2 regions of the Pseudarthrobacter sp. GQ63 genome follow, and region 2 is predicted to be linked to the other one. Evidence: predicted binding sites of a transcription regulator. Region 2 holds the regulator's gene; the other holds the start of a gene.
What was found. The regulator HrcA, encoded in region 2, represses chaperone genes, less so after heat shock. The targets are predictions, from matches to a motif close to TTNGCACTCGNNNNNNNCGAGTGCNAA.
Positions count from the first base shown of each region.

Region 1: a site for HrcA is predicted at 9,956-9,982, ahead of groES (co-chaperone GroES). Genes of this name have one in related genera too.

Region 1 is NZ_JCAXEF010000001.1:397,055-417,041, forward strand. It holds gene alr (alanine racemase) at 1-476, shown strand, start outside; gene tsaE (tRNA (adenosine(37)-N6)-threonylcarbamoyltransferase complex ATPase subunit type 1 TsaE) at 512-1,054, shown strand; gene tsaB (tRNA (adenosine(37)-N6)-threonylcarbamoyltransferase complex dimerization subunit type 1 TsaB) at 1,054-1,725, shown strand; gene rimI (ribosomal protein S18-alanine N-acetyltransferase) at 1,770-2,276, shown strand; gene tsaD (tRNA (adenosine(37)-N6)-threonylcarbamoyltransferase complex transferase subunit TsaD) at 2,273-3,376, shown strand; gene AC6CHP_RS02010 (glutamate--cysteine ligase) at 3,489-4,640, opposite strand; gene AC6CHP_RS02015 (glycoside hydrolase family 3 N-terminal domain-containing protein) at 5,027-6,454, shown strand; gene AC6CHP_RS02020 (shikimate 5-dehydrogenase) at 6,562-7,371, shown strand; gene AC6CHP_RS02025 (THUMP-like domain-containing protein) at 7,355-8,626, opposite strand; gene AC6CHP_RS02030 (hypothetical protein) at 8,681-9,052, shown strand; gene AC6CHP_RS02035 (DMT family transporter) at 8,980-9,912, opposite strand; gene groES (co-chaperone GroES) at 10,140-10,433, shown strand; gene groL (chaperonin GroEL) at 10,511-12,121, shown strand; gene AC6CHP_RS02050 (dihydrofolate reductase family protein) at 12,200-12,805, opposite strand; gene AC6CHP_RS02055 (ATP-dependent DNA ligase) at 12,886-14,406, shown strand; gene AC6CHP_RS02060 (LuxR C-terminal-related transcriptional regulator) at 14,514-16,157, shown strand; gene AC6CHP_RS02065 (hypothetical protein) at 16,250-16,630, shown strand; gene AC6CHP_RS02070 (flavin-containing monooxygenase) at 16,627-17,733, shown strand; gene AC6CHP_RS02075 (acyltransferase family protein) at 17,844-19,922, shown strand.
Region 2 is NZ_JCAXEF010000002.1:309,928-319,746, reverse strand. It holds gene lepA (translation elongation factor 4) at 1-1,336, shown strand, start outside; gene hemW (radical SAM family heme chaperone HemW) at 1,373-2,602, shown strand; gene AC6CHP_RS05935 (DUF4870 domain-containing protein) at 2,785-3,204, opposite strand; gene AC6CHP_RS05930 (DUF3097 family protein) at 3,359-4,207, opposite strand; gene hrcA (heat-inducible transcriptional repressor HrcA) at 4,384-5,397, shown strand; gene dnaJ (molecular chaperone DnaJ) at 5,479-6,606, shown strand; gene AC6CHP_RS05915 (16S rRNA (uracil(1498)-N(3))-methyltransferase) at 6,609-7,388, shown strand; gene AC6CHP_RS05910 (GerMN domain-containing protein) at 7,416-8,363, opposite strand; gene AC6CHP_RS05905 (PhoH family protein) at 8,733-9,819, shown strand, end outside; gene ybeY (rRNA maturation RNase YbeY) at 9,818-9,819, shown strand, end outside.

The DNA of each region.
Region 1 (19,987 bases), on a different contig from region 2:
CCGGCCAGAGCTCCGCCGAACTGGGGCTCCGCCCGGCCATGACCCTGCGGACCCTGGTGTCCCAGTGCAAGGAGGTGCCGGACGGGCAGGGCGTCTCCTACGGCCTCCACTACCGCACCCGGGGAGACAGCACGCTGGGCCTGATCCCGGTGGGTTACGCGGACGGGGTGCCGCGGTCCGCCACCGGCGGTCCCGTACGGGTGGCCGGCCGGACCTACCCGGTGGTGGGCCGGATTGCCATGGACCAGATGGTCATCGACCTCGGCGGCATCGGCGGAGCGGGTGCGGACCTGCTGGGTGCCGAGGCGGAACTGTTCGGGGACGGAGCCGACGGCGGCCCCACCGCCGATGACTGGGCCCGCGCCGCCGGAACCATCAACTACGAGATCGTCACCAGGATCAGCCCCAGGGTGCCGCGGCGCTTCATCAACGAAGAGGACCGGACCTCCGCATCCAGCCAGGAGAAGCTCTCGTGACCACCAACGGCCAGGCTCCCCGGCCCAACTGGGAAATGACATTAACAGCGACGACGGCGGAGCAGACCCATGCGCTGGCCCTCCGTCTCGCGGCGGTCCTGCAGGCCGGGGACCTGCTGGTGCTCAGCGGTGAGCTGGGTGCCGGGAAGACCACATTCACGCAGGGCCTGGGGGAGGGGCTGGGCGTCCGGGAAGGCATTATCTCGCCGACGTTCGTCCTGGTCCGCATCCACCCCAACCTGCCTGCGGGGCCGCGGCCCGGTGGCCCGGACCTGGTGCACGTGGACGCCTACCGGCTGGACTCGGCCGCGGAGATTGACGACATCGACCTGGAAAACACCATGGACTCCTCCGTGACGGTGGTGGAGTGGGGCCGGGACCGGGTGGAGCACCTCAGCGAGAGCAGGCTCGAGATCGATTTGCACCGCGCAGTTGGACTTGACGACGGGCTGCCCTCCGCCAGCCTGGACTTCGACACCGGGGATGCGGACGAACCCCGCACCATCGTGATGCGCGGCTACGGCCCGCGGTGGCCCGAAGCCCCGGAACTTGGCGCGGCCAGGGAAGGGGTGCGCTGATGCTGATCCTGGCCATTGACACCTCCGCCGTTGCCAGCGCCGCCCTGGTTTCCTCTGAGGCGCCGGGCTCCGTGCTGGCCAGCTTCTCCACCGAGGACACCCGGAGCCACGCCGAGGTGCTTGCCCCCGGGATCGAGGAGATGCTCGCAGGCGCCGGCGTGACCGGAAACGACATCGACGCCCTGGTGGTGGGTGTGGGTCCCGGACCGTTCACCGGATTGCGGTCCGGAATCGCCACCGCGCGGACCCTGGCTTTTGTCTGGGGCAAACCCCTCCACGGGCTGGTCAGCCTGGACGCCATGGCCCTGGAAGTGGCTGAATCCGCGGCGGCCGTCCCCGAGTTCCTGGTGGCGACGGACGCACGCCGCAAAGAGGTCTACTGGGCGCGCTACAGCCTCGCCGACGGCCGGCTTCCGGTCCTGGAGGACGGCCCGCACGTCAGCTTCGCCGCCAACCTCCCGGACCTGCCCGCCTTCGGGGCCGGTGCCGGTCTTTACGCTGATGCGCTGAAGGCCCACCCCGGCTTTGCGCAGGAACAGCCGGATGCCCTGTACCTGGGCAAGTTCGCGCTGGCACGGCTCGAAGCGGGCAACGGCCTCCTCGACTCCACGCCGCTGTACCTCCGGGAGTCCGACGCCCAGGTCCCCGGACCGCGGAAGAGGGCCCTGTGAACCGCACACCCGGCCGCCCCGGTGCTGGCGTGACCGTCCGCGATATGACGCTGGACGATGTCCCCTCGGTCAGCGCCCTGGAACAGCGGCTTTTCCCGGTGGACGCCTGGCCCCTCCAGATGTTCCTCGACGAACTCTCCCAGCCGGAAACCCGCCGCTACCTCGTGGCGCAGGGCAGCGACGGCATTGTGGGCTACGCGGGCCTGATGTGCATTGAGCCCATCGCGGACGTCCAGACCATCGCCGTCGTCCCCGAATATGAGGGCCGGGGCATCGGCACCACGCTGCTCACCGCCCTCATTCACGAGGCCCGGCGCAGGCGGGCTGCGGACGTCCTGCTGGAGGTCCGGGCGGACAACCCGCGGGCGCAGCAGCTGTACGTCCGGTTTGGCTTTGAGCAGATCCACGTCCGCCCCCGGTATTACCGCGACGGCGTCGATGCCCTGATCATGCGCCTCCAGCTCGCCGGCACGTCCGGGAGTACAGGCGCCCCGAACCCCCACAACGCGAATCCCGAAGCCGCGGACCCCCAGGAAGGACCCCAGCCATGAACCGCACGCAGCCACTGGTGCTGGGCATCGAGTCGTCCTGCGACGAGACCGGCGTGGGAATCGTGCGCGGAGCCACGCTGCTGACCAACACCGTGTCATCTTCCATGGACGAGCACGTCCGGTTCGGCGGCGTCATCCCCGAGATCGCCTCCCGCGCGCACCTGGACGCCTTCGTCCCCACGCTGGAGCAGGCATTGTCCGACGCCGGCGTGGCCCTCGATGACGTGGACGCCATCGCCGTCACCTCGGGTCCGGGCCTGGCCGGAGCCCTCATGGTGGGAGTCTGCGCCGCCAAGGCCCTGGCCGTGGCCACCGGCAAGCCGCTGTACGCCATCAACCACCTCGTGGCCCACGTCGGCGTGGGGCTGCTGGACGGGGCAGGCGGCGGCCGGCACCATGGCGCAGGCCCGCAGCTCCCGGAGAACCTCGGTGCGCTGCTGGTATCCGGCGGCCACACCGAAATCCTGAGGATCAACAGCATCACCGACGACGTGCAGCTCCTGGGTTCCACCATCGATGACGCCGCGGGCGAAGCCTATGACAAGGTGGCCCGCATCCTGGGCCTCGGCTACCCGGGCGGGCCCGCCATCGACAAGGTGGCCCGCACCGGCAATCCGAAGTCCATTCGCTTCCCCCGCGGCCTGAGCCAGCCCAAGTACATGGGGACCGCCGAGGAACCGGGCAAGCACAGGTATGACTGGTCCTTCAGCGGCCTCAAGACCGCGGTGGCCCGGTGCGTGGAGCAGTTTGAGGCTCGCGGGGAGGAGATTCCGGTGGCTGACATTGCGGCGGCGTTCCAGGAAGCCGTCGTGGACATCATTTCCTCGAAGGCCGTGCTGGCCTGCCGGGAACACGGCATCAAGGACGTGCTCCTGGGCGGCGGAGTCGCGGCCAACTCCCGGCTCCGCGAGCTGACCGGGCAGCGCTGTGCCTCGGCCGGGATCCGGCTGCACGTGCCGCCGCTGGACCTGTGTACGGACAACGGCGCCATGGTGGCGGCCCTGGGCGCGCAGCTGGTGATGGCCGGGGTGGAACCCAGCGGCATCCGCTTCGCCCCTGATTCCTCGATGCCGGTCACGTCGGTGTCCCTGCCGGCCTAAAGACAGTAGGCCCTGCGAACCGTCGCGGGGCACTTTGGGGGGCGCCGCCGTCGTAATTCACGACGGCGGCGGGCGTGTCCGTGCCGATGAGCCCCGTTTCGGGCGGGCAGGGTCAGGCGGTGGGGCCGTTGCGCATCTGCTTGACCAGGTCCAGCACCACGGCCTGGAGATCACCGCCGTGTTCGGCTGCCACGCGGCGCTGGCGCTGGTAGCCCGCCCCGCGGCGGATGATCTTCTCGACGTCGGCAAGCTCGTCCGTGCAGCGCAGCTTGGCGGCCACGGGTTCGAGCCGGTTGAGGGTTTCCAGCAGGTGCTCGGTGACCAGCTGCTCCTTGCCCGCGGCGTCGAGGATGATGATGGCGTCCATGCCGTAGCGGGCAGCGCGCCACTTGTTTTCCTGGACATGCCAGGGCGGCATGGTGGGAATGGTCCCGCCGTTGTCCAGGGTGGTGGAGAACTCGTCCACCAGGCACTGGGTGAGGGCTGCGATGGCGCCCACCTCCTCCAAGGTGGCCAGGCCGTCGCAAATCCGCATCTCGATGGTGCCCAGGTTTGGGACCGGCCGGATGTCCCAGCGGATCTCCGAGAGCGTGTCGATCACCCCGGTGGTGAACATGTCCTGCACATAGGACTCGTATTCCTCCCAGGAGTGGAACTGGAAAGGCAGGCCGGCCGTGGGGAGCTGCTGGAACATCAGGGCCCGCTGGGATGCGTAGCCGGTGTCCTCGCCGCCCCAGAACGGGCTGGACGCGGAGAGCGCCTGGAAGTGCGGGAAGTAGTTGACCAGCCCGTCCAGCACGGGCAGCACCTTGTCCCGGCGGTCCAGCCCCACGTGGACGTGCACGCCATAGATGACCATCTGCCGGCCCCACCACTGCGTGCGGTCGATGAGTTTTGCGTAGCGCGCCTTGTCCGTGACCGGCTGCAGCTGCGGTGGGCTGAACGGGTGGCTTCCGGCGCAGAACAGTTCCACGCCCATGGGATCGGTGATCTCGCGCACGGCGGTCAGCGAACGGCTGAGGTCTTCCTTGGCTTCGGCCGCGGTTTCGCAGATACCCGTGACCAGTTCCACCGTGTTCAGCAGGAGTTCCTGCTTGATGTGCGGGTGCTCGTCGTCTTCGTTCAGCTCGGGGTGGCGGGACGCCACGCCTCGGAGCACCTCATTGGCCACGGATGCGAGTTCGCCCGTCCGGCCGTCCACCAGCGCGAGTTCCCATTCAACACCAAGGGTTGACTGCCTTGATGTAGCGAAATCGATCTTCACGCATGTCCTAACTGTCCTGTTTGCCGCTGGCTCACGCCGTCACTGACAGTCTGCTGCCGGCAGGCGAACGGGTGGTTCAAGTCTAGTGCAGGGGTAGCATCGTATTGATGGCCTTGTTCCGACCCCTGCGTGACAGTCTTCACACATCCCTCCCCTTCATCGCGGCAGCCTCTGCCGCAGTAGCCCTGGCGTCCTGCACGGCAGCGCCGGGCCCTGCCCCGTCGTCGTCGGCCCCATCTGCCCCCTCTGCACCGTCTGCCACCCCCACGCCACGTACGACGACGGCGCCCGCCACGCCCTCCCCGTCACCCGATCCGGGTACCCGGCCACTGGGCTGGGGGCCCCAACAGCGCGACCAGGACGCGGCAGCTGCGGCAGTGGCGGCGATGAGCACCGAGGAGAAGGCCGGCCAGGTCCTCCTTCCCTTCTTCAAGGGCAAGGAGGTGGAGTCCCACGCAGCGGCCATCGAGCGGCTGCACCTCGCCGGGTCCATCATCATGGGCGACAACGTTCCCCTTGACGCCCAGGGCAGGATGGACGTGCACGGCATGGCTGCCATCAACCAGCGGTTGGCTGCCGCCGCCGGGGGACGGCCGTGGCCCGGGATCATCGCGGTGGACCAGGAAGGCGGCCAGGTTGCCCGGCTGGGCCTGCCCCTGACCGAATGGCCCACCCCCATGAGCTACGGCGCAGCCGGCAGCGTGCCGCTGGCCCGGGAAGCGGGGCAGGGCCTGGCCGCGGAACTGGTGCCCCTTGGGTTCAACCTGGATTTCGCACCCGGCACCGACGTCACCATCGGACCCGCCGATCCCACCATTGGCGCCAGGTCCATGTCCGCGGACCCCGACGCTGCCGCCGCGCTCGGCGTGGCGTTCTCGCAGGGAATGCTCGCCGCGGGGGTGCTGCCGGCCGTGAAGCACTTTCCGGGGCACGGCTCCGTGACGGTCGACTCCCACCACAACCTCCCGGCGCAGCCCTCCACGGTGGCGGAGCTCGGCGCCCGCGACTGGAGGCCGTTCCGGGCCGCCATCGACGCCGGATCTCCGATGGTGATGACCGGGCACATTGCGGTCCCGGCGCTGGAACCCGGCGTCCCGGCGTCGCTCTCCGGCCCTGCCTACGCGGCACTGCGGGGGCTCGGGTTCAAGGGGGTGGCGGTGACGGATGCCCTGAACATGGGCGCCGTGACCAAGCAGTACCCCGGCGGCGCCGCCGCGGTGATGGCCCTCGCCGCCGGCGCGGACCTCCTGCTGATGCCCGCCGACGTAGCCCAGGCCCACGCCGCGATCGTCCATGCAGTGTCCTCCGGCGCCCTGCCCCCGGAGCGGCTGGACGAGGCAGCCCGCCGGGTGGCCACCATGATGGCCTGGCACGGCCGGACAGCCGCGGCAGCCGGCGCCCCGGCAGGTAGCGGCGGAGCCCTGTCAGCCCACGTCTCCGCCTCAGCGGTCACCATGCTCTCCGGACCCTGCACCGGCCCGCTGGTTCCCGGCGCGGTACGGGTGCACGGTGGCACGCCGGCTGACAGGGCGCGCTTCGAGGCAGCCGCAGCCAGGGCCGGCCTGGCCTTAGGCTCCGGACCGCTGGTCAGCCTGATCGGCTACGGCGGCCGGGGTGCGGGAGGGGACATTGCCGTGGCACTGGATGCTCCCTGGCCGCTGCGGGACTCGACGGCGCCGGTGAAGGTGGCCCTTTATGGTCGGAGCGACGGCGCCTTCGATGCCCTCGCCGCTGTCCTGGCGGGGAAGGCGGGCGCACCGGGTAAGCTGCCGGCCGCCGTCGGAAACTTCCCGGCGGGAACCGGCTGCCCCTGATCCCAACTAGGTAGCAGCAGATGTCCGTTTGGACCCCTATACCGACATCTGCTGCTACCTGGTTGGGAATCCCGTTTAATGGTCGGGTGCCCATTCTTAATAAAGACATGACCCTCTGCATCTCGCTCTCGGCGCGGCCCAGCAACAACGGGACCCGTTTCCACAACCACCTGTACGAGCAGCTGAACCTCAACTGGATCTACAAGGCGTTCGCCCCCACGAACCTGGAACAGGCCATTGCGGGCGTTCGCGGCCTGGGCATCCGCGGCTGCGCCATCTCCATGCCGTACAAGGAGGATGTGATTGCGCTGGTGGACGAGATGGACCCCTCGGCCAAGGCCATCGACTCCGTCAACACCATTGTGAACACGGACGGGCGCTTGAAGGCGTACAACACCGACTACACCGCGATCGAGCAGCTCCTGGCCACCAATAAGGTGCCCACCAGCTATTCGGTCCTGGTCCAGGGAGCGGGCGGCATGGCCAAGGCCACCGTTGCCGCGCTCCGCGACGCCGGCTTCGCGGATGTCACGGTCATCGCCCGGAACGAGGTTGCCGGGCGTGCGCTCGCGGACCAGTACGGCTTCAGGTGGCAGGAAACGCTCGACGGCGGGACGGCGGACTTGATCATTAACGTGACGCCTATCGGTATGGCAGGCGGTATGTCAGGCGGGGCGGAAGCTGACGCACTCGCCTTCCCGCAGGAGGCCATCGACGCCGCCCAGGTGGTTTTCGACGTCGTGGCGCTGCCGGCCGAAACCCCGCTGATCAAGGCCGCGCGGGCCGCGGGAAAGCCGGTGATCACCGGTGCGGAAGTGGCCACCATCCAGGCTCTTGAACAGTTCGTGCTCTACACCGGCGTGCGGCCCACCGCTGAGCAGGTGCGTGCTGCCGAAGAGTTTATGCGGGCCCAGTAGCAGTTTCTTCGCGGGCAGCGCCCTGCGCCGGCTCCACCACGATGGCCACCCGGTCCTCCCCGATGCGGGTCAGGACCAGGGTGGCTGTTTTGGTTCCGGCTTTCTTGCCGGCTGCGCTCTTTCCCCCGGGGAGGAGCTGCTTGCGGAGCTCCTCGGGCGTGACGGCGGTGCCGCGCTTCTTGATGTCCAGCACACCGATGCCGTTGTCCTTCACCCAGGCCTTGAGCGCCTTGACGTTGTAGGGCATGACCTCCAGGACCTTGTAGGCCCGGGCAAACGGTGTGTCCACCAGTTCGGGCGCGCACACATAGGCGATGTGCTCATCCACCAGGTGTCCGCCAAGCTGCAGCGCGATGTCCGCCACCAGCCCGGCCCGGATCACCGCGCCGTCGGGTTCGTAGAGGTAGCCTTCCACCGGGCCCACCGGAGCCGTGGGGCCGGCGCCGAAGTCTTCTCCGCTGGTCAGCTCAGCCGCCCCCTGGGCGCCGAGCACCAGCGCAGCCCGGCGGACTCCCGGACGGCGCACTGCGTTGAACCACAGCGCCACCTCCGTCACATCCCCGGCCACGGAGACCCACTGCGCTTCGCAGCTTGCCGGAACGGAATCGTGCGGCATGCCCGGCCCCATCTTGACCCCCACGGCCAGGCCGGAGGCCGCCAGGTCCTCAACGAAGGACAAGGGCGGGGAAAAAGCCTCGGGGTCCCAGATCCGCTTGGTGCCCGACGTGGAAGTGACACGGCGCGCCGGGTCCAGCCAGACGCCGTCGACCCCGTCCAGCGGCACTGCCGTGGCGTCCGCATGGACCACGGTGGCGTTGGGGAACGGGATCAGGTTGACGGTGGCGCAGGCTGCCGTGGTCTCGTCCATCTCCACGGCGGTGACGTTGATGTCCATGGAAGCCAGCGCCAGGGAGTCCGCCGCCAGCCCGCAGCCCAGGTCTGCAACGTGGCTGATTCCGGCCTCCGCGAACCGCTGGGCGTGGCGTGCGGCAACGTTGAGCCGGGTTGCCTGTTCCAGTCCGGCCTGGGTGAACAGCATGCTCCGGGCAAACTCGCCGAACTTTGCGGCCGCCCTGGTGCGGAGCCTGGACTGGGTCAGGACGGCGGAGACCAGTTCAGGGGAGTGGCCGGCCTTGCGGAGGGCCGAGTTCAGCTCGAAGGATTTCTCCTCCTGGTAAGGGCCCAGGGACGCCAGAAGCTCCCAGCCTTCCGGGGTGAGCAGTGGTGCAATCTGGTCCTGGGGAGCTTGAGCCATGGGTTCCAGCCTAGTGGAGGAGCGGCATGCCGGCGGGCCGATAGTGTTGAAGCCATGAAAGACAGTGCAGGTACCCCGCAGTCCCGCCAGCACCACCCCGGGGGCCTGGCGCGGTTCGCCCGCCCGGCACTGATTGTCAGCGCCGTGGTTGCCGTGGTGTGCATCGCGCTTCTGGTGATCATTTTCTTCCTGGATGCCTTCAACGCCACCGTCTATTCGGTGGGCGGCAGCAGCATCCAGGACGACACGCAGGAGGCCCAGGACATCCGCGGGCTGTACGCCGGAGCCCGCGCGGGCAGCATCTTCTTCCTGGTTGTATCGCTCATGACGGCCGCGGCTGCCGCGGTGCTGCTTTACCGCGGGCGGAACTCGGCCGGAGAGGGCGACGGCGGAGAGGACGTCGACTTCGAGGACCTGGGCCGCTGAGGTGCTGTGCCGCCGGTACTGGTCAGCAGGACCCCTGAAATAACCAGGATGCCGCCCAGGACCTGGGGGACCGTGATGGGCTGGCCCAGGACGACCGTGATGATGGCGGTAAACACGGCGATGAGGTTGAGGTAGTTCCCGGCGTTTGCAGCGGTGGTGCGTTTGAGCGCCAGGTTCCACAGCAGGTAGGAACCCAGTGAGGGGAAGAGGACGATGTAGGCCAGCGACCAGCCTTCGGAGGCCGTGGCCGGCAGCCCGGCCCCCGTGGCCATTGCAAAGGGGACCAGGACAACAGCCGCCATGGTCACCTGCACGGCGGTGGACGTGATCGCCGGGACGGACAGCCTGCGGGCGGTGATCGTGTAGAAGCCCCACACGGTGATGGCCGCGACGATCAGCAGCTCGCCGGCATTGATCGAGAAGGTCAGCAGCCGCTGCAGGTCGCCTCCGGTAAGGACCAGCAGGACTCCGCAGATGCCCAGCGCAATCCCTGCCCAACCCAGCGGGCGCGGCCTGTCCCGGAGCAGGACCACGGCCAGGACCGTGATCAGGGCAGGGTTCGCAGCAGTCACCAGGGAAGCGTTCAGGGCCGAGGTGTGCCCCAGCGCGCTGTACAGCAGCAGGGTGTAGGCGCTCATGCCCAGGCAGCTCAGGAGCAGGAGCACCGGCCAGTGGCGCAGGACGGCGCGCCAGTCCGGTTTTTCCACCAGCTGCGCCAGGACCAGCAGCGGCACAGCGGCCAGGGCCCACCGCCAGAACGTCAGCTGGAGCGGCTGCATGGTCTGCATGGCAGCCTGGCCCACAACAAAGTTGCCCGCCCAGAAGAGGGTGGCAAGAATCAGGTAAACAGCGGCTCGCACCCGGCAAATCTACACGTCCCCATGTTCCGCCCATGACGAAACTCTGGCACTCGCCTTGACCGAGTGCTAACCCTTGCATACAGTCTGTATTAGCACTCTCCCTAGGAGGGTGCTAATACATGAAGAGCTGCCAGCCAGGCTGCTGCCGGCACCGCGACGACGGTTTGCCAGCCACGGCGGAAAGCTTTCCAGTCCACGAATTTGCTGACGAAGAAGGAGAGGTCCGAGTGTCGGTCTCTATTAAGCCTCTTGAGGATCGTATTGTTGTCCGCCCGCTCGAAGCCGAGCAGACCACGGCTTCCGGCCTGGTGATCCCGGACTCCGCACAGGAGAAGCCGCAGGAAGGCGAAGTTGTTGCAGTAGGCCCCGGCCGCTTCGAAGACGGCAACCGCGTTCCCGTCGACGTAGCCGTTGGCGACGTCGTCATCTACTCCAAGTACGGCGGAACTGAAGTCAAGACCGGCGGCACCGAGTACCTCGTGCTCTCCGCCCGCGACGTCCTGGCGATCGTCGTAAAGTAACTCTCCGGATCCCCGTGCCGCTGGTCATGCTCTTTGCTGGTCAGCTGCGCGGGGTTCTGTCTTGAAAGGACAAAACCATGGCAAAGCAGCTTGCGTTTAACGACGCTGCCCGCCGGTCTCTTGAAGCCGGCATCGATAAGCTCGCCAACACCGTCAAGGTGACGCTCGGCCCCCGCGGCCGCAACGTCGTCCTGGACAAGAAGTGGGGCGCTCCCACCATCACGAACGACGGCGTCACCATCGCCCGCGAAGTGGAACTGGACGACCCCTACGAGAACCTTGGCGCGCAGCTGGCCAAGGAAGTAGCCACCAAGACGAACGATGTTGCCGGTGACGGCACCACCACCGCAACCGTCCTGGCGCAGGCGCTGGTCAAGGAAGGCCTGCGCAACGTAGCGGCAGGCGCCGCCCCCGGCCAGATCAAGCGCGGCATCGAGGTTTCCGTTGAAGCCGTCGCTGCCCGCCTGCTCGAGAACGCCCGCCCCGTTGAAGGCACCCAGGTGGCCAACGTTGCAGCGATTTCCGCCCAGAGCGACGAGGTTGGCGAACTTCTCGCCGAGGCCTTCGGCAAGGTTGGCAAGGATGGTGTGATCACCATCGAGGAATCCTCCACCACGCAGACCGAACTGGTCCTGACCGAGGGCATGCAGTTCGACAAGGGCTACCTGTCCCCGTACTTCGTCACCGACGCGGAACGCCAGGAAGCAGTCCTTGAGGACGCCCTCATCCTGATCAACCAGGGCAAGATCTCCAACATCCAGGAATTCCTGCCGCTGCTTGAGAAGGCGCTGCAGAGCTCCAAGCCGCTCTTCATCATCGCCGAAGACGTTGACGGCGAGGCCCTGTCCACGCTGATCGTCAACCGCATCCGCGGCACCCTGAACGTTGTTGCCGTCAAGGCTCCGGGCTTCGGCGACCGCCGCAAGGCCATGCTGCAGGACATCGCCACCCTCACCGGTGCACAGGTTGTTTCCCCGGAACTGGGCCTGAGCCTGGACACCGTTGGCCTTGAGGTGCTGGGTACCGCCCGCCGCATCACGGTCACCAAGGACAACACCACCATCGTTGACGGCGCAGGTTCGGCCGAAGACGTGGCAGCACGCGTAGCCCAGCTCCGCGCCGAGCTGACCCGCACCGATTCCGACTGGGACCGTGAAAAGCTCCAGGAGCGCCTGGCCAAGCTGGCCGGCGGCATTGGTGTCATCAAGGTTGGCGCCGCCACCGAGGTTGAGCTCAAGGAAAAGAAGCACCGCATCGAGGACGCTGTGTCCTCCACCCGCGCTGCCCTTGAAGAAGGCATCGTTGCCGGCGGTGGTTCGGCCCTGATCCACGCCCTGAAGGCACTGGATGAGGACCCCTCCGTCAAGGCACTCGAAGGCGACGCCGCTGCTGCCGTGGGCATCGTCCGCCGCGCCCTGGTCCAGCCGCTGCGCTGGATCGCCCAGAACGCGGGCTTCGACGGCTACGTTGTGACGTCCAAGGTCGCCGACCTGGAAACCAACAGCGGTTTCAACGCCAAGTCGGGCGAGTATGAGGACCTCATCGCTGCCGGTGTCATCGACCCCGTCAAGGTCACCCGTGCGGCCCTCCGCAACGCGGCCTCCATCGCTGCCCTGGTTCTCACCACCGAGACCCTGGTGGTGGAGAAGCCGGCCGAAGAGGACGAGCACGCAGGCCACAGCCACTAACCCTGCAGTTCCGCACGCAACCGTGCAAACAAAGAACCGGTCCAGCATCCGCTGGACCGGTTTTTTGTGGCTTGGAGACTAGGTTCCTGGCATGTTCTGCGTCTCCACGTCGCCCGCGCGCTCGTAGACCAGTGACACCGCCCCCTTTGGAAAGCTGCGGGCCGGCTCGGCGAGGCGGAACGTGGCGGGAACGGTCCCGGCGTCGAAAAGCCGCTTGCCCTGCCCGAGCGTGACCGGATAGAGCCACAGGTGGAGGCGGTCCAGGACATCTGCCTGAAGGAGTGACCGGATGAGGACGCCGCTGCCGAACATGTGCACCTGGTTGTACTCGTCGCGGAGCCGGCCCGCGGCGGCGGCGTCCGGGAGGACCGTCGTTCCCCCCCCCCACGTCGGATCAGTCAGGGTGCTGGAGACGACGAACTTGGGCACCCGGTTGAGCGTGCCGCCAATGTCATCGGACTGGTGCGGCCAGTAGGCCGCGAAGATGTCATAGGTCTTCCGTCCGAGAAGCAGGGCATCGATGTGGCCGATCCCTGCCTCGATGGCTGCCTCGGCTTCGGCATCGGACACCGGTAACTGCCAGCCGCCCAAGGTAAAACCGCCTTCGGTGTCCTCCTCGCGGCCGCCGGGCCCCTGGTAGACGCCGTCGAGGGTCAGGAACAGGTTCGCGACGATGATTCCCACCCGTCCAGTCTGGGACAGCGCTCCCACGCTGTCCAGCACTCCGGCACTGCCCGGGCAGGCGGGCGTGGCAGACTGATGCCATGCTGCTCGACGAGCTCGTGAAAACTACGGATAAGGTTGCCTCCACCCGTTCCCGGCTCGCGAAGGTGGACGCCCTGGCGGACCTGCTGCGCCGGCTGGAGCCAGGGGAGATCGCCACCACCGTCGGTTTGCTCACCGCCAGGCCGCGCCAGGGCCGGGTGGGGGTGGGCTGGCGCGGCATGTCCGCGGCCATGGGGGAGCCCGCCGCGGAACCCCGCCTTACCGTCGCCGACGTCGACGCGGCTTTGGACCGGCTGCTTGCCGCCGGCGGCGCCGGGTCTGCGGCGGAGCGCGCCGCGACCCTCCGGACGCTCACGGCGGCAGCCACCGAACGGGAGCAGGCTTTCATCGCCGGCGTCTTGCTCGGGGAGCTGCGCACGGGTGCGCTTGAGGGGGTTCTGACGGATGCCGTTGCCCGGGCCTCTGACCGGCCTGTCGACTCCGTGCGCCGCGCCGCGATGCTCTCCGGTGACCTCGGCGAAACAGCCCTGCTGGCCATCACGGGCACGGCAGCCCAGCTCGACGCCGTCGGCCTCGTGGTGGGCCGGCCGGTCCAGCCGATGCTTGCCTCCACCGCGGCCAGCGCCGGCGCCGCGCTTGAGGCGACGGGCGAGGCGTCCGTGGAATACAAGCTCGACGGCGCCCGCATCCAGGTGCACCGCTCCGGCGACGACGTGGGCATCTACACACGCACCCTGGCCGACGTGACCCACCGGCTGCCCGAGGTGGTCGAGGTGGTGCGCGCGCTGCCGGTGCGCAACGTGATCCTGGACGGCGAGACCCTGGCCCTCGACGAAGACGGCGGCCCCCGGCCGTTCCAGGAGACCATGTCCCGGTTCGGGGCGGACGCGGCACGGAGCACGGTGCTGCATCCCTGGTTCTTCGACGTGCTGCACATCGACGGGCGCGACCTCCTGGACGAACCGCTGTCCACGCGCATCGGCGTGCTGGAGCGGATCGCCCCGGAGCACCGGATTCCGGGGGAGATCACGGCGGACCCGGGTGTTGCCGAAAGGGTCTCGCGCGATGCGCTCGCCGCGGGCCACGAGGGCGTGGTGGTGAAGGCGGTGGGATCGGCCTACGCCGCCGGCAGGCGCGGTTCCAACTGGATCAAGGTAAAGCCGGTGCTGACCTACGATCTCGTGGTCCTTGCCTGCGAGTGGGGGTCGGGCCGCCGCACAGGGCTGCTCTCCAACCTGCATCTCGGAGCCTTCGATCCGGCCGGCGAGTTCGGTGAACCCGGCGGCTACGTCATGGTGGGCAAGACCTTCAAGGGCCTCACCGATGCGCTGCTGCGCTGGCAGACGGAGCGGTTCCAGGAGCTTGAGGTCCGGCGCACGGCCGGTACGGTCTGGATGGAACCCGTCACCGTGGTGGAGATCGCCATCGACGGTGTGCAGCAGTCCCCGCGCTACCCCGGTGGGATCGCGCTCCGGTTCGCCCGCGTCAAGCGGTACCGCGAGGACAAAACGGCCGCGGAAGCGGACACCATACAGACGCTGCGCGGACTGCTTCGTTAGCAGTTGTGCCGGTTCGTCTGCGGGCGTACCGTGACGCTTAAGTACCTCAGCGTCCAGCGCGCGGCCGTAGAAGGACAGCTGGACGGGTGGTGTCCGAGGAGGCCGGAGTGTCAACTGAAACGGGCATTGACGAAGGGCGGTCCGCGTTTCGGGAACATCGCTGGACTGACGCTTCCAGGAACTACGCCGACGCGGACAGGCGCGGCGGACTCCCCGCAGCCGACCTTGAGCGGCTGGCAACGGCCGAAATCCTGACCGGCAACACCACAACGGGCCTGGACACCCTCACCCGCGCGCACGAGGAATACCTGATTGTCGGTGACATCACCGGCGCGATGCGGTGCGCGGTGTGGTTGGGTATGCACCTGCTGAACCTTGGCGAAACGGCCAGGAGCGCGGGCTGGTTTGCGCGGGGTAAGACCCTGGTGGATGAGCTTGATGAACCGGGTCCGGTGGCGGGCTTGCTGCTGTTTCCCGTCGCGCTGGGAAAACTCTACGGGGGTGACGCCGCAGGCGCGCTGCAGTTTTTCACCGAAGCGGGCTCTGTCGCGCGGCAGTTCCAGGACAGGGACCTGGCGGCGCTGGCCCTTCTCGGAACCGGACAGGCAACGCTGATGCTGGGGCGTGCGGAGGAGGGCCTGGGGATGTTCGATGAAGTCATGGTGGCCGTTACCGCGGGGGAGCTGTCCCCGGTCCCTTCAGGAATCATCTACTGTGCGGTGATTGGCAACTGCCACCTTGCCTTTGACCTGGAGAGGGCGCTTCAGTGGACGGTGGCGCTGGACCGCTGGTGCAGGGCACGGCCCGACATGGTGGCGTTCAGCGGCCAGTGCCATTCCCACCGCGCCGAGCTCTTCCGGCTGCACGGGGCATGGGCCGAAGCGCTCAAGGCAGCTGCCGCTGCCCAGGGACTTGCCGCCAGGGGTGATCCACAAGCACTTTTCGGCGGTTTCTACCAGCAGGGCGAAGTGGAGCGCCTCGCCGGGAAGCTGGACGCTGCGGAGGAATGCTACCGGCAGGCTGCCCGAAGCGGGTGGGAACCGCAGCCAGGCCTGGCACTCCTCCTGCTGGCCCGCGGAGAGGCGCGGCAGGCGCAGTCGATGATCCGCCGGGCGGCGGGGATTGCGGATGCGGCCACCCGCTGCCATTTGCTGCCGGCGCTGGTGGACATCGAGCTGGCCGCGGGTGATCCCGGGGCGGCGCGGCGGTGCGCGGACGAGCTGGAAACCATTGCCGGGGACCACCCCAAACCCATGCTCCAAGCCGTCGCCGGCCAGGCTGACGGGGCGGTCCGGCTCGCCGAAGGTGATGCCGCCGGCGCCTCGCAATCCCTGCGGCAGGCGTGGAGGCTGTGGCAGAAGCTGGGCGTTCCGTACGAGGCAGCCCGCTGCCGGGCACTGATCGGGCGTACATGCCGCGACCTGGGAGATGAGCCTTCGGCGCTGATGGACTTCGAAGCTGCCCATGCGGAATTCCTGGAGCTGGGGGCAGCGCCCGCCGCCGCCTGGGCGGCCTCCCTGATGCGGGCAGGCGCCGACGAAGGGGCAGGCGCCGCCGGGCCATTGACCCCAAGGGAAAATGAAGTGCTCCGGCTGGTGGCGTCAGGAAAAGGGAACCGCGCCATAGCCGCGGAGCTCTACCTCAGTGAAAAGACCGTGGCGCGCCACATCAGCAATATCTTCCTCAAGCTGGGCCTGTCCTCCAGGGCGGCCGCCACCAGCTACGCCTATGAGCACGGGCTGGCCGGGTAGGCCGCCTGCAGATAAATACCCACGACCCGTCCAGTACGGGTTACATCATTCGGCCGACGCGGAGGGGGAGGCTGCGCCCGTAGCCTCGAAACATGAACCTTCCAGTGCTCGCCGGAACCGTGTCGACGGTGCTCTTTGCCGTCGGTATGCTGCCGATGCTTGTGAAGGCTGCTCGCACCAAGGACCTTGCGTCATACAGCCTGGGCAATTTGGTGCTGAGCAACGTGGCCAACGCGGTGCACTCGATCTACGTTTTCAATCTTCCTGCAGGTCCCATCTGGGTCCTCCACCTGGCCTACGTCCTGGCATCCGCCCTGATGCTGGCATGGTGGCTGCGCTACAGGGAAACGGGGCACGAAACAGCAGCCAGCACCGCAGCGGCCGGCATCACAGCAGAGAGTGCGTCGGCCGGCAGCCCAGCGGGAGGGTTCAGCCTTAAGAATCCACTTGCGATCAAAGGAGCGCGGCCATGAGCAACAACAATCGGGCCGGCATGCTGGACGCCATCATCATCGGCGGCGGACAGGCCGGACTTGCCATGGGTTATTTCATGAAAGGCCAGAAACGGAAGTTCCTGATTTTGGATGCGTGCCAAAGAACCGGCGATTCCTGGCGGCAGCGGTGGGACTCGCTCCGGGTGTTCACGCCCGCCAAGTACGACGGCCTGCCCGGCGCACTGTTCCCGGCGGACCGGCTGTCCTTCCCCACCAAGGATCAAGTGGCGGATTACCTCGAATGGTATGCCGCGGAATTTGAACTGCCGGTAAGCCACGGCATCCGCGTGGAGCACCTCTGGCGGGAGGGGGACCACTACGTGGCCACCGCCAACGGCCGCCGGTGGGAAGCGCGCAACGTTGTGGTGGCCACAGGCTCCACACAGACGCCCGAGGTGCCAGGCTTTGCAGGTGAACTGGCCCCTTCCATCAGGCAAGTGCATTCCAGCCAGTACCGGAACCCGCAGCAGCTCCAGGAAGGTCCGGTCCTGGTTGTGGGGCTGGGGAACTCGGGAGCGGAGATCGGCCTCGAAGTTTCCGGGACCCGGCCGGCGCTGGTGGCCGGCAAGCCCACGGGTGAGATTCCGGTGAAGCACGGGAAAGCGGCGGCACGTTACGCGTTCCCGGTGGTGCGCTTCCTTGGCCTGTACGTGTTGACGCTTGGTTCACCGATTGGCCGGAAAATGGCGCCGGCGATGAAAGCGCACGCCGAACCGCTGATCAGGACGAAGACGAGGGACCTCGAGGCCGCCGGCGTGCACGTCGTGCCGAGGGTCACCGGGGTGGCCGACGGGATGCCTGTGCTGGCGGACGGGACCCGCCTCGAAGTCGCCAATGTGGTCTGGTGCACCGGATTCCGGGAGGACTTCAGCTGGATCGATCCGGCCCTGCTCGACGGCGGCGCAATGCCCCGGCAGTGGCGTGGTGTGGCTCTGGATTCTCCAGGCCTGTTCTTCCTGGGGCAGCGGTTCCTGTACGCGGAAGTATCGGACACCCTTCCGGGCCTCGGCCGCGACGCGCGTTACCTGGCGGCCAGGATTCCGGCCCCCGCCGTTCACGGATCCGCGGTGGCCGCCGCCTGAGCCGCGCCGGCTTCGCCACCTGTACCGGGCCGTGATGCCCGTTACCTTTCCCGGAAAATCCGCCATGCCTCGGTAGAATTGATGTTTTGTCCATCGCTGGAAGGTCTTTTGTGTCGATAGCGAGAACCGCGGCTGCCTCGCGCCCGGTGCCCGAAGCAGCCGCCAAAAGCCGGAAGCCGACCTTCCGGCCGGAGGTCCAGGGGCTCCGTGCGCTCGCCGTGCTGATGGTGGTGGCCTACCACGTCTGGCTGGGCAGGGTGTCCGGGGGAGTGGACATCTTCCTGCTCATCTCCGCGTTCCTGCTGACCCTGTCCTTTGTCCGGAAAGCCGAGGCAGGGCGGCCTTTCGGGCTCCTTGGGCACTGGTTGCACCTGTTCAAGCGGCTGCTGCCCGCCGCCGTCGTGGTCATCCTGGGAGTCCTCGCCGGAACGTGGCTGATCCTGCCCCAGAGCCGCTGGCCGCAGGTGCTGGACCAGGCCTGGGCATCCCTGCTGTACAGCCAGAACTGGCTGCTCGCGGACACTGCCGTTGACTACTATGCCCAGGACCACGCCGGAGCCAGCCCGCTCCAGCACTTCTGGTCGCTGTCCATCCAAGGCCAGGTGTTCATCCTCTGGCCCCTCATCTTTGCCGGCACCGCCGGACTGCTGTTGCTGCTGCACCGGATCCCCGCGCTCACCCGGGTCACCTACCGCGGGCTGCTGGCCCTGGTCTTCGGCACAGTCTTCGCCGTGTCCCTCGCCTACTCCGTGGAGCAGACCGCCGGCAACCAGGCGTACGCCTACTTCGACACCCGGACGCGGCTCTGGGAGTTCGCGCTGGGCTCGCTCCTGGCGCTGGCCCTGCCCTACGTCAAACCGGCCCGGGCGCTCCGTGTGGTCCTGGGCTGGGCAGGCCTGGCGGCCATGGTTTCCTGCGGCCTGCTGCTCACGGTGGACCGCTCGTTCCCCGGCTTCGTGGCGCTGTGGCCCACCCTGGCGGCCGCCGCCATCATCGTCGCGGGACAATCCGGCAGCCGCTTCGGCGTGGACAGGTTCCTCAGCAGCAAGCCCCTGGTGGCGCTGGGAGACAATTCCTACGCCCTGTACCTCTGGCACTGGCCGGTCCTGGTGCTTGCGCTTGCCGCCACCGGCGTGGAGGCACCCAACCTGGTCCAGGGCCTGGGCATCGTGGGCGCCTCCATCGTGCTTGCCGTCCTCACCACGCGCTTCGTTGAAAAGCCGCTGCGCGACTGGCACTGGCCGCAGCGCCGGGCCTGGCGCACCGCCGTCGTTATCGCTGCCTGCGGTGCGCTGTTGGCCGGACCCGTGGCCGTCTGGCAGACCACGCTCACCGCAGAGGAAAGCGCGACGGCGGCCCAGCCGAGGGAGCTCACGCCAGGGGCCGCCGCGCTCAACCCGGAGAACGCCGCCGTGCCCGCCCCGGAGGCCAGGATCATCCCCGGCCCCTCGGCGCTGGACAACGACTGGGCTGGAATCCACGCGCCCTGCACCGGTGCCAACGCCACCAGCAACCCCATCCTCGAAGGATGCAGGCAGGAGGTTCCGGACGGTGAGGTAACCAAGCGCATCGTGGTCCTGGGCGACTCCCACTCCCAGCAGTACCTGGGTGCGCTGGCGCCGATTGCCGCCGCGCGGGGCTGGGAACTGGTGACGCTGCTGATGCCGGCGTGCCGCTTCGGGGCGGAGTCCCTGGAACGGAATGCGGAGTGCAACGCCTACAACCAGGCCAGCGCCGCCTACGTCCTGGAACATCAGCCGGACGCAGTGTTCACGGTGGCGTCGCTGACCCACGAGGAAGCCCCGTTCGAGACCGAGGTCCCGGGTTACCTGGAAGGGGTGCAGCCGTTCGCGGAGGCCGGGATCGAGGTCATCGGCATCCGGGACAACCCGCGCTTTACGTTCAACATGCCGGAATGCATCCAGCGCAACGGCCCGGACGCGCCGGAGTGCAGTGTGTCCCTGGAGGAATCCCTGGTGGAACCGTCCCCGCTGGAAAGCTACCGGGGCAAACTGGACGGACTGCACCTGATGGATCTCAGCGACTTCATCTGCGCGCGGGGCATCTGTCCCGGGGTGGTGGGCAACGTCTACGTCTACAAGGACGACAACCACCTCACGCGGACCTACGTGGAAAGCATGATCCCCATGTTCGAGCAGCGGCTGCTGGCCGCCACAGGCTGGAGCTGACTGTTCCCCAGCATCTGCGGGGCAGGGTGGGGAGTGCGGTTGCTCACATTCCACGCGTGGAATAG
Region 2 (9,819 bases):
GCGCGTTTCGGGCAAGACCGGCATGGGCGTCGAGGCGCTGCTGGACAAGATCGTCCGCGACCTGCCGGCTCCCCAGGGCGACGCCAATGCCCCTGCGCGCGCCATGATCTTCGACTCGGTGTATGACACTTACCGCGGCGTGGTCACCTACGTCCGGGTGGTGGACGGCATGCTGCACCCCCGCGAACGCATCCAGATGATGTCCACCCGGGCCACCCACGAACTCCTCGAGATCGGGGTGAGCTCCCCGGAACCCACGCCCTCCAAGGGCCTGGGTGTGGGCGAAGTGGGCTACCTCATCACCGGTGTGAAGGACGTCCGCCTGTCCAAGGTGGGCGACACCGTCACCAACCTTGCCAAGCCTGCCGCTGACTCCCTCGCCGGCTACGCGGATGCCAAGCCCATGGTCTTCTCCGGCCTGTATCCGCTGGACGGCACGGACTACCCGGTGCTGCGCGATGCGCTGGAGAAGCTGATGCTCAACGACGCCGCCCTGGTCTATGAGCCCGAAACGTCCGCGGCCCTGGGCTTCGGGTTCCGCGTTGGCTTCCTGGGCCTGCTCCACCTTGAAATCACCCGCGAGCGGCTGGAACGCGAGTACAACCTGGACCTGATCTCCACCGCTCCCAACGTGGAATACGAGGTCACGCTGGAGGACAAGAAGGTGGTCCACGTGACCAACCCCAGCGAATACCCCTCCGGCAAGATCTCCGAGGTCCGCGAGCCCATGGTGGCCGCCACCATCCTGGCCCCGAACGAATTCGTCGGAGCCATCATGGAGCTCTGCCAGAGCCGCCGCGGCGTGATGGGCGGTATGGACTACCTGTCTGAGGACCGGGTTGAAATCCGCTACCGCCTGCCGCTGGCCGAGATCGTGTTCGACTTCTTCGACATCCTGAAGTCCAAGACCCGCGGCTACGGTTCCCTGGACTGGAAGGCCGACGGCGACCAGGTGGCCGACCTTGTCAAGGTGGACATTATGCTCCAGGGCGAACAGGTGGATGCCTTCTCCGCCATCACCCACCGGGACAAGGCCTACGCGTACGGCGTCATGATGACCACAAAGCTGCGTGAGCTCATTCCCCGCCAGCAGTTCGAGGTGCCCATCCAGGCGGCGATCGGCTCCAGGATCATCGCGCGGGAAAGCATCCGCGCCATCCGCAAGGACGTCCTGGCCAAGTGCTACGGCGGTGACATCTCCCGTAAGCGCAAACTGCTGGAAAAGCAGAAGGAAGGCAAAAAGCGCATGAAGATGGTGGGCCGCGTCGAGGTTCCCCAGGAAGCCTTCATCGCTGCGCTTACCACCGACGAATCCAAGGACAAGGCCAGGAAGTAGTGGTTACAGCGGCCGGCACTGCGGGAGGACCCTGCAGTGCCTAGCGTTCTTCCCCTTGGCGACCCGGCGCCGTCGGACGGTCTGCTGCCCGGCCAGGCAGCCGACGGTGCGGCGGACCGGGCATTCGGGCTATATGTACACATCCCGTTCTGCGCCGTCCGCTGCGGCTACTGCGACTTCAATACCTATACCGCCACGGAGCTCGGCGGCGGCGCCTCCCAGGATGCCTATGCCGCCACCGCGGCCTCGGAAGTGTCCCTGGCAGCCAGCGTCCTTGCAGAATCCGGCCTCCCCGCGCGGCCGCTCAGCACGGTGTTTTTCGGGGGCGGCACGCCAACCCTGCTCCCAGCGGAGGACCTGGCCCTGATCCTGGGGCGCGCCATCGACCAGTGGGGGATCGAGGCGGGCGCCGAGGTCACCACGGAGGCGAACCCGGACTCCGTCACCCCGGAGTCCCTTGCCGTCCTGAAAGATGCCGGGTTCACCCGGATTTCGTTTGGCATGCAGTCCGCCGTCCCCCACGTCCTCAAGGTCCTGGACCGTACCCACACGCCCAGCCGTGTGCCGCAGGTGGTTCAGTGGGCCCGGGACGCCGGCCTGGCCGTCAGCCTCGACCTCATCTACGGCACGCCGGGGGAGTCCCTGGACGATTGGCGGTACTCCCTCGAGACAGCGCTGTCCTACCAGCCGGACCACATCAGCGCCTACGCGCTGATCATTGAGGACGGGACCAAGCTCGCCGCCCAGATCCGCCGTGGTGAAGTGCCGGGGATCGACGACGACGACCACGCCGACAAGTATGAGCTGGCCGATGAACTGATCACCAAGGCAGGCCTGGGCTGGTACGAAGTCAGTAACTGGGCCCGCACGTCCGGACAGGCCTGCCGCCACAACCTCGCCTACTGGCGGGGCGACGACTGGTGGGGGATCGGACCGGGGGCGCACTCTCACGTGGGCGGTGTCCGCTGGTGGAACGTCAAACACCCCACTGCCTACGCCGGACGCCTGGCACAGGGAGTGTCGCCGGCAGCAGGGAGGGAAACCCTAAATGCGGAAACCCGGAATATGGAGCGGGTGATGCTCGAGGTCCGCCTCCACTCGGGCCTCGAGATCGCCTCGCTCGGCGCCGCAGGACGGCACGAGGTCGCCGGGCTGATCGCGGAAGGACTGGTGGACCCTGCCGCCGCTTTCGCGGGCCAGCTGGTCCTCACGCTGAAGGGCAGGCTGCTGGCTGACGCAGTGGTCCGCCGGGTCCTGCCCAACTAGCAGTTGCGGGGCCAGGGCGCCCGTGCTGGGGCCACCCCTGCAGGGTGCGAGTGCTGGGAGCCGGCGGTGGGCCCACGCTGGCGAGGGCCCCGGCACGAGCTTGCGAGTGCTGGGAGCCGGCGGTGGGCCCACGCTGGCGAGGGCCCCGGCACGAGCTTGCGAGTGCTGGGAGCCGGCGGGGACTACTTAATCCAGCGAAGGTTGTACTGGTAGCGGTGCGGCTGTCCCTTGTTGACATGGATGCCGGCTGCCACGGAGAAGCAGGTCAGGGCAATCCAGATAAGGGTGGCAATCACGGCAAAGATGTTGCCGACCACCGGAACGAACACCAGGATATTCGCCACCACAGCGGCGATGGTGGGCGGCAGGCTGAAGTTCAGCGCCTCCTTTGACTCCTGCGCCGTGAAAGGGCCCCGGTCCCGGAAGATCAGGTAGATCAGCAGGGCCGGAACGCAGCCCAGGATTCCGCCGAAGTGGGCCATGGTGGCCCACTGCCGGTCTTCGCTGGCTGTCAGGGGCAGCGCATTCGCCGGAACGCCATGGTATTCCGAACGGCCCTGGCCGCCCTGGGTGTCCCTGTGATCGCGTGCGTTTTCTGCCACAGTCTGTTCCTTCTGAAAGTGCCATGGTGCTGGCTAAGAATGCATATCGGTTGCTCCGGGCTGCGAATATCGCAGGTTCCGCAGTACCAAGAATACTGGCTGGAGGCGCGGAAGCTGCCCTGGGGCTCACAGGCACAGCGGCACGGGGTGCCTGTCAGGGCACTGTCAGGAAGTCAATGACTTCCTCCACCCTCCCCAGCAGGGAGGCTTCCAGGTCCGCGTAGGTGCGGACCGCACCCAGCAGCTTCTGCCACCCAAGCCCGATGTCTTCCTTGGTGGCATGGGGCCAGCCGAACGCGGCGAGGATGCCGGTCTTCCAGTCCTGCCCGCGCGGCACCACGGGCCATTTTTCGATGCCCAGGACAGCCGGACGGATCGCCTGCCAGACGTCCACATAGGGGTGGCCTACGATCAGCACGTTCCCGGCCGCCCCCGGGGAGGCCATGACGGCGTCCGCAATGCGGGATTCCTTGGAGTCGGGCACCAGGTGGTCCACCAAAACTCCCAGGCGCCGGCCTGGTCCGGGCCTGAACTCGGCCACCGCCGCGGCAAGGTCGTCGATGCCGTGGAGGGGTTCGACGACGATGCCTTCCACCCTAAGGTCGTCTCCCCAGACCTTTTCCACCAGTTCGGCGTCGTGCTTTCCCTCCACCCAGATCCGGCTGGCCTTTGCGACCTGCGCCCGCTGGCCGGCAACCCGGACCGAACCTGAGGCTGTCCTGCCGGCGGCAGCGGCTGTCGCCTGGCGCGGCGCCGGCGGGAGCAGCTTTATGGCCTGCCCCTCGAGGAGGAAGCCGAAGCCCAGCCGGAAAGACCTGGATTTGCCGCGCCTGTCCTCCAGGGCCACTACGTGCATGCCGCCGGACTTCTCCACGCGGGTCACCGCGCCCACCCAGCCGGACTGGACATCCTCCAGCACCATTCCCCGTTCAACATGCACCTCAGGAAGTGCAGCCTTTGACGGAGCGGACATGTCCTGGGGACCCCAGTTCTGGTACTGCATTGATTCACTCCGCCTAGCGCTCGATCACAGGTCCGGAATTTCGCCCGGAGCGGTACCAATGCTAGCAACGGGGAGAGGCATAATAGACTGTTAGCACTTGGGCATGTCGAGTGCTAAACGATGGGTGGCGCAGCGCGGGCGGCGCGGTCGCCCCAAACCCTGGATGGAGGTGGAGTGTGAGCGAGCCACGCAAACTTGAAGTACTCCGTGCCATCGTGGAGGACTACGTCCATTCCCGTGAACCCGTGGGGTCCAAAGCCCTGGTGGAGCGCCATCATCTCGGTGTGTCCAGCGCTACCATCAGGAATGACATGGCGGCCCTGGAGGAAGAGGGCCTGATCACGGCTCCGCACACCAGCGCCGGGCGGATCCCCACGGACAAGGGATACCGGCTCTTCGTGGACCAGATCTCAGCCGTCAAGCCGCTCTCCCCGGCGGAACGCCGCGCCATCCAGTCCCTCCTGGAAGGATCGGATGACCTGGACGATGTCCTGGACCGGACCGTCCGGTTACTGTCCCAGCTGACCAACCAGGTTGCGGTGGTCCAGTACCCGCACTTGAGCAGGGCCCTGGTTCGGCATATCGAATTCGTCCTCCTCGCCCCGCGGAAGGTGCTGGTGGTTTTGATCGCCAACAGCGGCAAGGTGGAGCAGCGCGTTATCGACGTCGGCCAGGACCTGGGGGACGACGCCCTGGCGGGCCTCAGGGCCCGGTTCCTCGGATCGCTTGCCGGAACTCCGCTGAGCCAGCTCGCCCAGTCCCTGCCCGCCGTGGTGGCCGCAGCCGCCCCGGGGCAAAGGCAGGCCGCCCAGGCCCTCGCTATCGGCCTGGAAGCCCTGGCGCAGAGCAGCCGCGAGGAACGCATGGTTATGGCGGGCACCGCCAACCTGGCGAGGTCAAACGTGGACTTCCCGCTCAGCATCGGCCCGGTGCTGGAGGCCCTTGAGGAGCAGGTGGTCATGCTCCGACTGCTGAGCGAGATGGCGCAGGACCACCGCGGGATGGCTGTCAGCATTGGCCGCGAGATTCCCTATGACGGACTGGCCGAGGCATCGGTTGTGGCCACCGGCTATGGCCCCGACAGCGCAGCAAAGATCGGCATCCTGGGACCAACACGGATGGACTACCCCACCACCATGGCCGCCGTCAGGGCTGTTGCCCGCTACCTTTCCCGGATTTTGGGCCCCTGAGGTCCAGCCCGGGCCACCGGATACCCACAGCATTTCCAGCAGTCCAACTGCAGGCAGTACAACAAGGAAGAGATACGAACTTTGAGCAGCCACTACGACGTCCTTGGAGTCTCACCGGAGGCCACGGGAGAAGAGATCAAGAAGGCCTACCGCAAGCTGGCACGCACCCTGCACCCGGACGTCAACCCGGGTGAGGACGCATCGGACCGCTTCAAGGCAGTGACCCACGCCTACGAAGTCCTGTCGGATCCGCAGAAACGCCGGGTGTACGACACCACGGGCAACGAAAACGGGACGGACAACGGCTTCGGCGGCGGCGGATACGCCGGCCAGGGTTTCGCCTTCCAGGATATTTTCGACACCTTCTTTGGTGCCGGGGGTTCTACCGGCCCGGCCTCCCGCGTGCGGCGCGGGCAGGACGCCCTCATCAGCGTCCGGATCGAACTCCGCGACGCTGTCTTCGGTGTGAACAAGAAGCTCGACGTGGACACCGCCGTCACGTGCCCAACCTGCGAGGGTTCCTGCTGCCAGCCCGGCAGCCATCCTGAGCGCTGCGACATCTGCGGCGGCAGCGGCCAGGTCCAGCGCGCCGTCCGTTCCATCCTGGGACAGGTCATGACCGCAGCACCGTGCGGAACCTGCGAGGGCTTCGGCACGGTCATCAAGGACCCGTGCAACGAGTGCAGCGGCCAGGGACGCATCCGGAGCCGCCGTTCGCTGACCATCAAGGTTCCCGCCGGTGTAGCCACCGGAACACGGATCCAGCTTTCCGGCCAGGGCGAGGCAGGCCCGGCAGGCGGACCTTCCGGTGACCTGTACGTTGAGATCCGCGTGAACAACGACGCCACTTATGTGCGCGACAGCGACGATCTCCACGCCACCTTGCACATCCCGATGACGGCGGCTGCCCTGGGCACCGAAGTGAGCCTGGAAACGTTCGACGGGCCACAGGAAATCGACGTCAAGCCCGGGACCCAGTCCGGCGAGATCATCACTCTTCGTGGACTTGGGGTGACCCACCTGCGCGGTTACGGCCGCGGCGACCTCAAGGTCCACCTCCAGGTTGAGACGCCCGCCAAGCTTGATGCCGCCCAGGAAGAGCTCCTGCGGCAGCTGGCCAAGATGCGCGGTGAGCAGATCACCGAGGGCAAGCTTGCAGCCAGCGGCGGCATGTTCGCCAAGCTCCGGGACAGGCTCGGTAACCTGTAGCAGTGAGCAACCCTGTCTTTTTCACTCCGTCCGGGTCCCTCGACCACATGACGGCGGGGCAGGCCTTTGTCCTCGAAGGGACCGAGGCGCGGCACGCCGTCACGGTCAAGCGCCTCGCCCCGGGTGAGCCCGTCGACATCGTTGACGGCGCCGGGACGCGGATGAGCGGACGGGTGCTTGCGGCGTCACCCGCAGGCCTCAAGGTGGAGTGCGCCTCCGTGGCTGTTGAGGAGCGGCCGGCCACGAGGCTGGTGCTGGTGCAGGCCCTGGCCAAGGGCGACCGGGATGAACTCGCCATTGAAACGGCCACTGAACTCGGGATTGACGCCGTCATACCCTGGCAGTCCGAACGGTCCATCGTGCGGTGGAAGGGCGACCGCGCCGCGAAAGCCCACGCGAAGTGGCAGTCGGTGGTGACGGCGGCAGCCAAGCAGGCGCGCCGCGCGTGGGTCCCCGAGGTGCGGCCCGCCGTCGACACCGCCGCGCTGGCCGTCCTCGTGGAGGCCGCGGGGCTGGCGGTCATCCTCCATGAGGACGCCGTCCGCCCCCTGCGCACCGTACTGGAATCCTGGCGGGAAGCGGACGGAACGGAACCGCGCGAGGTGCTGCTGATCGTTGGGCCGGAAGGCGGCATCAGCCCCAGGGAAGTCACCAGGCTCTGCGGAAAGGGCGCCGTCACCGCCCTGCTGGGGCACCATGTCCTGCGCTCATCAACCGCCGGACCGGCCGCCGTCGTGCTTGCCAGCGATGTCCTGGGCCGCTGGACCGCACCCTCGCCCTGAATGTCGCGGCCGGGCCCAACCGACAGGCTACCGGACGTTGAAGGCCCGCGAGTCCTCATTCTGGTCCGGCTGATCGCCGGTACCGGCCTGGGCCACCTTCAACTCGTAGTCTCCGGCCGGCAGCGTGAGGGCAAGCGTAAACAGTCCTGCCTGGCCCGGCTCAACGGCCGCCGTCGTTTCCCCAGTCAGGAACGGGACCTTGGTGCCGTCCTCCTCCGCCCGCAGGATCTGCCAGCGGAGCTTGCCCCCGGAAAGGGTGCTGCGGCCGGTGATCTTGACGCTCCCTGCGGCAACCTCTGTGTTCTCCTGCGGATCAATGATCCAGACAGGGGCCACCATGCCGGCGGCCCTCGTCATAAGGTCACCCAGCTGGATATGGCCTAAAGCAACGTAGTCCGTGTGGCCGTCCACAAGGATCCGCACGCGGATTTGCTGCCCGGAATCGATAAGCCCTGAACTGGCGGCAGCGGCGGTGGCCGTATACACAAGCTGCTGGACAGCGCGGCCGGCCATGTCGGCGTCAAGGTTGCTGTTGAAGGCGTCCTCGGACACGTCCACCGTGATGACGTCCTTGCCGGAGATGGACGTGGCCAGCTTGCCGGGATTCTGCCAGGGGGTGAAGAAATCCGGGTCCAGGGGTTTGTCCGACATCATGGCCCGCAGGGCCCGTGTCACTGGATTTTCCTGTTCAGGCACATCCCTGAATTCCCGGTAAAGGAAGATGCTGCTGTTGCTCCGGCCGATCCAGTAGACCGGCGCTTTGTTGGACGACTGCGTGGTTTCGAGCGGCGCGCTCGTGGAAGGCGCCGTGCCGGCGGCAGCAGGTCCGGAGCCCAGGGCGGTGGTGGGGGAGGGATCAGGCTCGGCCAGGCAGCCCGTCAGGAGCGGAGCCGCCATCAGAATCACTGCCAGGACGCCAGGGCGCACAATGCCGCCACGTCGTCCTGCCCTGCGGGGCGCAGCAGATTCCGGCACGTTTGTTGCCTGTCCTTTCATGAATGGCGGGCCGCTCCCCAAGCGGCGGTCCCAGCAGTGGCTGGATTTCCAGCATGGCACAGGGCCCGGAGCGGAAAGGCCGGATACGGGCCTCCGGACGGAACTGCAACGGGAACGATATGAGGCCGATATGAAGTTGATACCTAATGGCGGAACCGGCGGCGCTGCGCGTGTTTCCCGAGCTGTCCCGGCCCTTCCCCTTTCAGAGGTTGATGCTGTCCTGGCGTAAGATGGAGGGATCGCTGGTCAAGGCGCAACCGGTCCATCGTCCAAGTGCACTGTCGCCGGCCGCCAGCAGCGGGAATTGTCCGGTACTTTGAGGGGAACACGGGCCTGCGGGCCATCACTATGACTGAATCAGCGAATGGCAAGCGCCGGCTCAACACGGGAGAAGGCGCTGCGGGGGAATTTCCCCATTCCCTCCCCGGCAGCCGTACCGAGGTAGTCCTTTTCGACAACTCCGACCAGATGGTCCAGTCCTTGGGCAGCCACGATGAAGCACTGCGGTACATCGAGGAACAGTTTCCGGCCGTCAACTTCCATGTCCGCGGCAATGAGCTCTCCATCACTGGGCCTGCCAGCGACGTTCCCCGCATCATGCGCCTCCTCCACGAGGTCCGCGGGCTGGTAGCCCGCGGTACGGTGATCAGCCCGGCGGTGCTGCAGCAGCTTGTGGCACTCTTGCGTACCCAGTCCCTGCAGAACCCCGTGGACGTCCTGACCCACGACATCCTGTCCAGCCGTGGAAAAACCATCCGCCCGAAGACGCTGAACCAGAAGACCTACGTCGACTCCATCGACACCAACACGGTGATTTTCGGCATCGGTCCGGCAGGCACAGGCAAGACATACCTCGCGATGGCAAAGGCCGTCCAGGCACTGCAGCAAAAGGAGGTCAGCCGCATCATCCTGACCCGTCCCGCCGTTGAGGCGGGGGAGCGGTTGGGCTTCCTCCCCGGGACCCTGAGCGACAAGATCGATCCATACCTGCGCCCGCTCTACGATGCCCTGCACGACATGATGGACCCTGAGTCCATCCCCCGGCTGATGGCGGCAGGCACCATTGAAGTGGCGCCCCTGGCCTACATGCGCGGCCGGACGCTCAATGACGCCTTCATCATCCTTGACGAGGCGCAGAACACCACGCCGGAGCAGATGAAGATGTTCCTGACCCGGCTTGGCTTCGGATCCAAGATGGTGGTTACCGGCGACGTCACCCAGGTTGACCTGCCTTTCGGCACCCGCTCCGGACTCCGCATCGTGGAGGAGATCCTCCACGGCATCGAGGGCGTCAGCTTCTCGGTCCTGGACGCGGCAGACGTCGTCCGGCACAGGCTGGTAGGCGACATCGTCAACGCCTACAGCATCTGGGATGAAACCCAGCGCAGCAGGGTCAAACATTCGGCGGGCGCCGCCAAGCGGGGGGAACACGCGT